One region of the Streptomyces sp. NPDC001985 genome, then DNA from elsewhere that is predicted to be linked to it. Evidence: predicted binding sites of a transcription regulator. Region 1 holds the regulator's gene; the other holds the start of a gene.

Region 1 (4,413 bases):
GGGCGCGGGTGGCGGTCTGCCAGGTGGACCGGGGGCGCTGGGCGACGCTGGAGGGCCGCGCCCGGGTGCACACCGACGAGGAGCGGGTGGCGGACGCGGTGCGCCGCTATGCGGAGCGGTACGAGCGGATGCCCGCGCCCAACCCGGACCGGGTGGTCGTCGAGATCACGGTGGAGCGGGCGCTCGGCCGGGGGGCCGGCATCTCACGCGCCTGAGCGGCCCGGGTTCCGTGAAGCGGCCCCGGTCCCGTACCGGCCTGGCCTGGCCGCGCCGGGAAAAGCACAGCGGCGCCATCGCGTTTCAGGTCCGCGATGACGCCGCTGTGTGGGGGAAGCGCCTGAGCGATTTGGTACGACGGGGGAATCGCTCAAGCACTGCGGGGGGTGGCGGTGGTGGTGTCGGGCTCGGCCAGCTGGTGGTCACGCTGGTCGAGGTTCACGAAAATCATTCCGTAGCGGATCGCGCACCGTACGGGCTGCGGAGCGCCACGGGGCCGGCGAAGGCACCGATAGGCACGGACGTCCTCGTCCTCTTCACGGGCGACGACGATGGGCTCGCCGAACAGAGTGACCATCAACGAGTCGCCACGGTGGGGGATTGCCGTGACGAGGTCGATGAAATGCCACCCCGAGCGGTAGGCCGTCGCCATCTCACGCCGGAAGACCCGGTCGTCCGGTGGAACGGTCATGCTTCGGTGCTGCTGGTCGGAGGGACTCCCCAGGAGGGTTCGCCGGTCGGCGCGTCGCCCCAGGAGGGCTCACCCAGTCCGGCGGCGATCGTCTCCGTGGGGGCGGAACCCCACGAAGGCTCTCCGTTGAATCCCCATGAAGGCTCACCCTGGGTCCCCGCCACCTTGTCGGCAGGAGAGCTACCCCAGGAGGGCTCACCGGAGGCTCCCACGCCGAGCGCGGCAGCCGCTATGGCAAGAGCACAAAGAGCACGTAGCGTCCTAGACATGGGTGATCTCCACCTCTTTTGATCATTCCTCCTCCCCCGCGCATAAGACGATGTCTCACTCCGAACGCTTGCACCAGCGACGGCAGGCATCATGTTCCTGTAATGCAGGAGCCTGAGGGGGTGCATATGACGTCGAACGAGGGCGAATTCGGACACCCTCATGCAGACGGCGAGTTGTGCGAGGCTGGGAAAAGTCTGTACATCACCGCTCTTCGTACCGGTCGAATCGCCCGGTCGGAAGCGGAACCCACACCCTGCCTCTTCGATCTCGCCCTGCTGCACCCGGACCCCGACGACGCGCAGTGGCTCCGTCCGGTGCCGCCGACCACCGCGCTGACACAGCTGATACACCCCATTGAGCGGGAGATCCAAGAGCGCCGACGCCGAACGGTGGCTCTGACCGACGCTCTTGAGCCATTCATGGCGTTCACCGCTCAGAATTCCACCGCTCCCCAGGGCGTAACCGTCCTGGAGGGCCTCAACCGCATCAACTCGACCCTCGACCAGGTCACCGCCGACTGCACCGAGGAACTGCTCACCGTCCAGCCGGGCAGCGGCCGGCAGCCGCACATCCTGGAGAAGGCGCTGCGCAGGGTGGAACCGCTGATCGAGCGGGGTGTGCGGATGCGGACGCTCTACCAGCACACCGCCAGGCACCACCCGGCGACGCTCGCCTATATGGAGCAGGTCGGGCCCTCCGGGGTGGAGGTGCGGACGCTGGAGGAGATAATCGACCGGCTGATCATCGTGGACCGCAGGGTCGCCTTCATCCCGGCGAGCAGCGACCGGCTCTCGGCGCTGGAGCTGCGGCACAAGGGGATCGTGGAGTATCTCGTCGGGGTCTTCGAGCAGTTCTGGCTGCACGGACTGCCCTGGGAGGAGCCGGTGAGCTACGGACCGGACCTGGACGGCATCACCGGGGTGCAGCGATCCATCGCGAAACTGCTGGTGGAGGGGCATGTGGATGAGGCCATCGCCCGTCGGCTCGGGATGAATGTCCGGACCTGCCGGGCCCATATCGCCAAGCTGGGGTCGTCGCTGGGCAGCGGCAGCCGCACCCAGCTGGGGTATCTGATCGCGCAGTCGAAGCTCCTGGAGCACGACTCCTGACGCCCCGTGCGGTGCGCCCGCCCGGCCCCGAGGGGCCGGGCGGGGCGGAAAGGCCAAAAACCATCGCCCCCGGTGCGGACGCACCGGGGGCGATGTCGATGGCGGGGGCCGTGGGAGCCCCTTACGGGCCGCCTGACAGCCTGTCCGCCCCGGGGCGCCGCCGGGGGGCCGGACGGGGGCGGTACGCGGCCGAGCGGCCCCCAGGGCGGTTCATCCGCCGCGGAGCCGCTCGGACCCTGCGAAACCTTCCGGCCAGGGAGACCGGAGGCCGGGCACCGGGACCGGCGCGGACGCCGGGCAGAACCGCCGGGACCCCGGCCGGGACCGGCGGCCGGTCTCCGGGGCGGCCGGGACCCGCGCGGGCCGCCGGCCCCCGGGCCGGCCGGTCAGTCCCCGGACCCGGGCCGCTTGGGGCGCCACACCACCAGCGCGCTCGCCTGCTGCACATCCTGGTACGGCACGAGATCGCGCCGGTAGGAGGCGTGCACCTGGGCCTCGCGCTGCTGGATCGCCACCGCCGCGTTCTCCACGGCGGACGACAGCTCGGCCACCCGCGCCTGGAGCGCGGCGACCTGGTTCTCCAGCTCGATGATGCGCTTGATCCCGGCGAGGTTGATGCCCTCGTCCTGGGACAACTGCTGGACGGTGCGCAGCAGCTCGATGTCCCGGGCGGAGTAGCGCCGCCCCCGGCCGGGGGTGCGGCCGGGCGAGACCAGACCCAGCCGGTCGTACTGCCGCAACGTTTGCGGATGCAGACCGGAGAGCTGAGCCGCCACCGAAATGACATACACCGGCGACTCTTCGGTCAGCTCGTAGGGATTGCGGCGCCTTCCGTCCATGTCATGCTCCCTTCGCGGCCTGGAACAGCTCGGCCCGCGGGTCCTCCTCCGCGGTGGCTTCGCGGTAGGCCTCCAGCGCTTCCTTCGCCTTGTCGCTCAGCTCCTCGGGAACCGCGACCTCGACGGTGACCAGCAGGTCACCCCGGGTGCCGTCCTTGCGGACCGCTCCCTTGCCGCGGGCGCGCATGGTCCGGCCGCCCGGTGTGCCGGCGGGCAGCTTCAGGGTGACCGGGGGGCCGCCCAGGGTGGGCACCTTCACCTCGCCGCCGAGCACCGCCTCCGGGTAGGAGACCGGCACGGTGACGGTGAGGTTGTCGCCCTTGCGGCCGAAGACCGGGTGGTCGCCGACATGGACCACCACATACAGATCACCGGCCTGGCCGCCCCGCTCGCCGGGGGCGCCCTTGCCGCGGAGCCGGATGCGCTGGCCGTCGGAGACGCCCGGCGGAATCCTGACCTGCATGGTGCGCGAGGAACGGGCGCGCCCGCTGCCCTTGCAGACCTCGCAGGGGTCCTGGGCGATCAGGCCCCGGCCCTTGCAGTCCACACACGGGTCGGTGAGCGAGAAGGAGCCGCTGCCGCCGCGCGAGACCTGTCCGGTGCCGACACAGGTCGGGCACACCCTGGGGGTGCCGTTCTTGTCTCCGGTGCCCGCGCAGGCCTTGCACGCCGCCGAACTGGACATCCGCAGCGGGACCGTGGCCCCGTCGACCGCCTCGGTGAAGCTGAGCGTCACCTCGGACTCGATGTCCTGGCCGCGCCGGGCCTGGGTGCGCGGGCCGGCCGTACCGGCGCCGCGGTTGAACAGTCCGCCGAACACATCGCCGAGACCGCCGCCGAAGCCGCCGGCCCCGGGGCCGCCCTGGGCCCCGCCCTGGGCGCCTCCGAAGAGGTCGCCCAGGTCGAAGTTGAAGGAGCCGCCCCCGGGAGCGCCCCCGGGGCCGGCCCGGAAGCCGCCGTTGCCGAAGAGGGCGCGGGCGTCGTCGTACTCCTTGCGCCGCTTGGGGTCACCGAGGATGTCGTTCGCCTCGGAGATCGACTTGAAGCGCTCCTCGGCCTTGGTGTCACCCTTGTTGGCGTCCGGGTGGTACTCGCGGGCGAGTTTCCGGTACGCCTTCTTGATCTCGGCCTCGGTGGCGTCCTTGGGGACGCCGAGAACCTTGTAGTAGTCCTTCTCGACGAAGTCCTTCGTGCTCATCGACGTCCCTCCTTCCGGACGGTTCCTGTCCGTCGCGCGTCAGCCCTCTTCCGGGCCACCGCTCTCCTCGTCGTTCGCCGCGTCGTCCTTGCCGGACGCGGGCGCCGCCCCCGGCTGGGGCTCGGCCACCGCGACCCGGGCGGGCCTGATGGTCCGCTCGCCGATGCGATACCCCGGCTGGAGCACCGCGACGCATGTGGTCTCGGTGACATCCGGGGCGTAACTGTGCATCAGCGCCTCGTGGATCGTCGGGTCGAAGGGCTCGCCCTCCTTGCCGAACTGCTGGAGGCCCATCTTGGCCGCCGCGGT
Region 2 (4,413 bases), on a different contig from region 1:
CACACGAGGACACCCCCCGGGTCACGGGTGCCCGCACGCCGCGGGCCACGGTCGGGGGCCGGCCCCCGAACCCCCGAACCCCCGCGCCTCACACGCCGGCGAGGCTGAGTGTCGCAGCGCAAACACCCGGCGCAGCGGGAGAGCGACGACTCGGACACCGAGGAGGCCAGGCTTACACCTCGCCCCACCCGAAGCCGGGGAAACCAAGCCGGGGCACCTCCCGGAGGCACCTCTGGGGGAGTTCGAGGGCGACCCGCACCCGCGACACCCGGGGCCGCGCATGTCAGCCCGTCCGGCGCTTGAGGACAGCCCCCGCACCCCGGGACACCCACACCGGACACACCCAGCCCGTCCGGCGCTTGAGAACAGACCCCGCACCCCGGGAAACCCGCACCGGACACACCCAGCCCGTCCGGCGCTTGAGGACGGACCCCGCACCCCGGGAGGCCCGCACGGCGCGGGCCCCCGGGGCCGTCGGGGTCAGGCCGCCGCCGGGATCGGGAGGGCCGCCGGGGTCAGGGCGATGGAGAGGACCTGGCGGACATCGGTCACCGGATGAACCTCCAGCCCATCGAGGATCTCCGCGGGAACATCATCCAGATCCGCCTCGTTCCGCTTCGGAATCACCACCGTGGTGATCCCCGCCCGGTGCGCCGCCAGCAACTTCTGCTTCAGCCCGCCGATCGGCAGCACCCTCCCCGTCAGCGACACCTCCCCCGTCATCGCCACATCCGTCCGCACCGGCCGCCCCGACAGCAGCGACGCCAGCGCCGTCGTCATCGTGATCCCCGCGCTCGGCCCGTCCTTCGGCACCGCGCCCGCCGGGAAGTGGATGTGCACACCCCGGTCCTTGAGATCCGCCACCGGAAGCTCCGCTTCCGCACCGTGCGACCGCAGGAAGCTCAGCGCGATCCGCGCCGACTCCTTCATCACATCGCCGAGCTGCCCCGTGAGGGTCAGCCCCGACGCGCCCGTCTCCGGATCGGCCAGCGACGCCTCCACGAAGAGCACATCGCCGCCCGCCCCGGTGACCGCCAGCCCCGTGGCCACCCCGGGCACCGCGGTCCGGCGCTCGGCCGGGTCCTGCGCGGACTCGGGCACATGGTGCGGCCGGCCGATCAGCGGGCGCAGCTCCTCCGCTCCGATCGTGAACGGCAGCTCCCGGTCGCCCAGCTCGTGCTGGGCCGCCACCTTGCGCAGCAGCCTGGCGATGGAGCGCTCCAGATTGCGGACGCCCGCCTCACGGGTGTACTCCCCCGCGAGCCGCCGCAGCGCCGCGTCCTCCAGAACGACCTCCCCGCTCTCCAGCCCCGCCCGCTCCAGCTGGCGCGGGAGCAGGTGGTCCCGGGCGATGACGACCTTCTCGTCCTCGGTGTAGCCGTCCAGCCGCACCAGCTCCATCCGGTCGAGCAGCGCCTCCGGAATGGCCTCCAGCACATTCGCCGTCGCCAGGAAGACCACATCGCTCAGATCGAGCTCGACCTCCAGGTAGTGGTCGCGGAAGGTGTGGTTCTGCGCCGGGTCCAGCACTTCGAGGAGGGCCGCCGCCGGGTCGCCCCGGAAGTCCGAGCCGACCTTGTCGATCTCGTCCAGCAGCACCACCGGGTTCATCGACCCGGCCTCCTTGACCGCCCGGACGATCCGGCCCGGCAGCGCTCCGACGTAGGTGCGCCGGTGGCCGCGGATCTCCGCCTCGTCCCGGACACCGCCGAGCGCGACCCGGACGAACTTCCGCCCCATCGCGTGCGCGACGCTCTCGCCGAGGCTGGTCTTGCCCACCCCGGGCGGGCCCACGAGCGCGAGCACCGCGCCGCCGCGCCGCCCGCCGACCACGCCGAGCCCCCGGTCGGTGCGGCGCTTGCGCACCGCGAGGTACTCGGTGATGCGCTCCTTCACATCCTCCAGGCCCGCGTGCTCGGCGTCGAGGACGGTCTTCGCGCCCTGGATGTCGTACGCGTCCTCGGTGCGCTCGTTCCACGGCAGTTCGAGAACGGTGTCGAGCCAGGTGCGAATCCAGGAGCCCTCGGGGCTCTGGTCACTGGAGCGCTCCAGCTTCTCGACCTCCTTGAGCGCGGCCTCGCGCACACGCGGGGGCAGATCGGCGGCCTCGACCCGGGCCCGGTAGTCGTCGGACTCCTCGCCCTCCGCCTCGCCGTTCAGCTCGCGCAGCTCCTTGCGGACCGCGTCGAGCTGGCGCCGCAGCAGGAACTCGCGCTGCTGCTTGTCGACGCCCTCCTGGACGTCCTTGGCGATGGACTCGGCGACATCCTGCTCCGCGAGGTGCTCGCGGATCTGCTCGGTGGCGAGCCTGAGCCGGGCGACCGGGTCGGCGGTCTCCAGGAGCGCGATCTTCTGGGCGGTGCTCAGGAACGGCGAGTAACCCGCGTTGTCCGCGAGCTGGGACACATCGTCGATCTGCTGCACCCGGTCCACGACCTGCCAGGCGCCGCGGCGCTTGAGCCAGTCGGTGGCCAGGGCCTTGTACTCGGTGACCAGCTCGGTGAGCTGCCCGGGCAGCGGGGCGGGGACGGATTCGTCGATCCTGGTGCCCTCGACCCAGAGCGCCGCTCCGGGTCCGGTGGTGCCCGCGCCGATGCGCACCCGGCCGACGCCCCTGATGAGCGCGCCGGGGTCGCCGTCGGAGAGCCGTCCGACCTGCTCGACGCTGCCGAGCACGCCGATCGCCGCGTAGTTCCCGTCCACTCGCGGAACAAGCAGCACCTGCGGCTTGCTGCCACCGGTGGGGTGGAGCGCCTGCGCGGCCTCCACCGCGGCCCGCACCTCGGTGTCGGTCAGGTCGAGCGGCACCACCATTCCGGGCAGCACGACCTCGTCGTCGAGGGGCAGCACGGGCAGGGTGAGCGGTGTGACGGTCTGGGACTCAGCAGCCATGATCTCCCCTTAGGCAGTGAAGTTGAGCTATGTGGACTCAATGCACGGGGCCGCCCGGATGTTCCCGTCCCCGTGTTCGCTGTGAGCGATCACCCCGGAGCGGGCCGGCCGAGAACCGGACGCACCTCCGCGCGCGATAGAGGGGTGTGAGATGGACCCGCCCCGCGAGGGGAGACACCGAGGCCGACGGCGCGCGGGACGACGCGGCGCTGCTCCGCGCCGTCACCCGGGGTGACGCCGACGCGCTCGCCGCGCTCTACGACCGCCACGCGGGCTGGCTGCACGCCCGGCTCGCCCGCCGCTGCCCCGACCCGGAGACCGTGCGCGAGGTGCTCCAGGACACCTTCGTCACCGTCTGGCGCTCCGCCGCCTCCCACCGGGGCGGCGAGGCGGGCGGCTGGCTCTGGGTGATCGCCGCCCGCCGGCTGGTCGACGCCCAGCGGGCACACGCGAGGGCCGGCCGCCCGCGCCCCGGACCCGCGTGGTCACCGAGCGTGCCGTCGGCGGAGGACCGGGTGCTCGCCGGTCTGGAGTACGGGGATGTGGGCGCCGCGCTCGACCGGATCTCCCCGGAGCTGCGCGAGGTCCTGCGCGCCACCGTCATCGACGGGCTGACCACCCGCGAGGCCGCCCGGGTGCTGGGGATACCCGAGGGCACCGTCAAGACCCGCGCCCTGCGGGCCCGGCGCGAACTGCGCGCCGCACTGGACCTGCTCGCCCCGGAGACCGGCCCGCTGGGAGGCACGGCATGAGCGGTACGAACGGCATGAGCGGTACGAACGACACGGGCGGCACGAAGGGAACGAGCGGCACGAAGGGCACGGGCGGCATGGGCGGCTGGCATGTGAGCGAGCGCCTCGCCGGGGAGTACGCGCGGGGCACGGTGACCGAGCCCGACGCCTGGTCGCTGGAGACGCACGTCGAGAAGTGCGGGCCGTGCGCCGCCCGGGTCTCCGGCGCGGTGCGCGCGGGCGCCGCCGGTCCCGTGCTCGGCCTGGTCCGGGAGGCCGTCCTGGCCGAGACGGCCCCGCGCCCCCGGCCCGTACCGGCACCGCGCCCCGCCGGGGTGGGCCGGGCCGCGCGGGTGATGTGGGCGGCGGGGCCCGCGCTGCGCGGCTCCTGGCTGCTGGCGCTGGCGCTGGTGATCGCGGGCGCGCTCCTCCTGGCGTACGGAGCAGGCTTCGACGGCACGGGACCGCTGCTGCTGGCGCTCTCGCCCGCGCTCCCGCCCGCCGGGGTGGCGCTGTCGTACGGCAGACACGCCGACCCCCTGTACGAGATCACCGCCGCCACCCCCTCCGGGGGGCTGCGGCTGCTGCTGACCCGCACGGCGGCGGTGCTGGTGGTGAGCGTCCCGCTGCTGACCGCTGCCGGGGCGCTGCTGCCCCGCTCCCCGGGCGGCTCCGGGGCACCGGGCCCGGGGGCCTGGCTGCTGCCGGGGCTCGCGCTGACCCTGGCCGCGCTGGCCCTGGGCTCCTGGATCGGCTGCCGGGTCGCGGCCTCCGTGCTGGCCGGCGGCTG

Evidence for each region. Region 1 encodes HspR, which represses chaperone genes until heat shock. Its sites were predicted from a motif close to TTGAGNNNNNNNNNCTCAA; they were not measured.
Region 2: a site for HspR is predicted at 2,915-2,933, ahead of lon (endopeptidase La). Genes of this name have one in related genera too.

Annotation. Positions count from the first base shown of each region.
Region 1 is NZ_JBEOYB010000023.1:28,983-33,395, reverse strand. Features, by position in the region: gene ABT122_RS12910 (pyridoxamine 5'-phosphate oxidase family protein) at 1-215, shown strand, start outside; gene ABT122_RS12905 ((2Fe-2S)-binding protein) at 368-688, opposite strand; gene ABT122_RS12900 (helix-turn-helix transcriptional regulator) at 1,084-2,067, shown strand; gene ABT122_RS12895 (heat shock protein transcriptional repressor HspR) at 2,454-2,906, opposite strand; gene dnaJ (molecular chaperone DnaJ) at 2,908-4,104, opposite strand; gene grpE (nucleotide exchange factor GrpE) at 4,144-4,413, opposite strand, start outside.
Region 2 is NZ_JBEOYB010000021.1:27,775-32,187, reverse strand. Features, by position in the region: gene lon (endopeptidase La) at 481-2,892, opposite strand; gene ABT122_RS12090 (RNA polymerase sigma factor) at 3,039-3,644, shown strand; gene ABT122_RS12085 (zf-HC2 domain-containing protein) at 3,722-4,413, shown strand, end outside.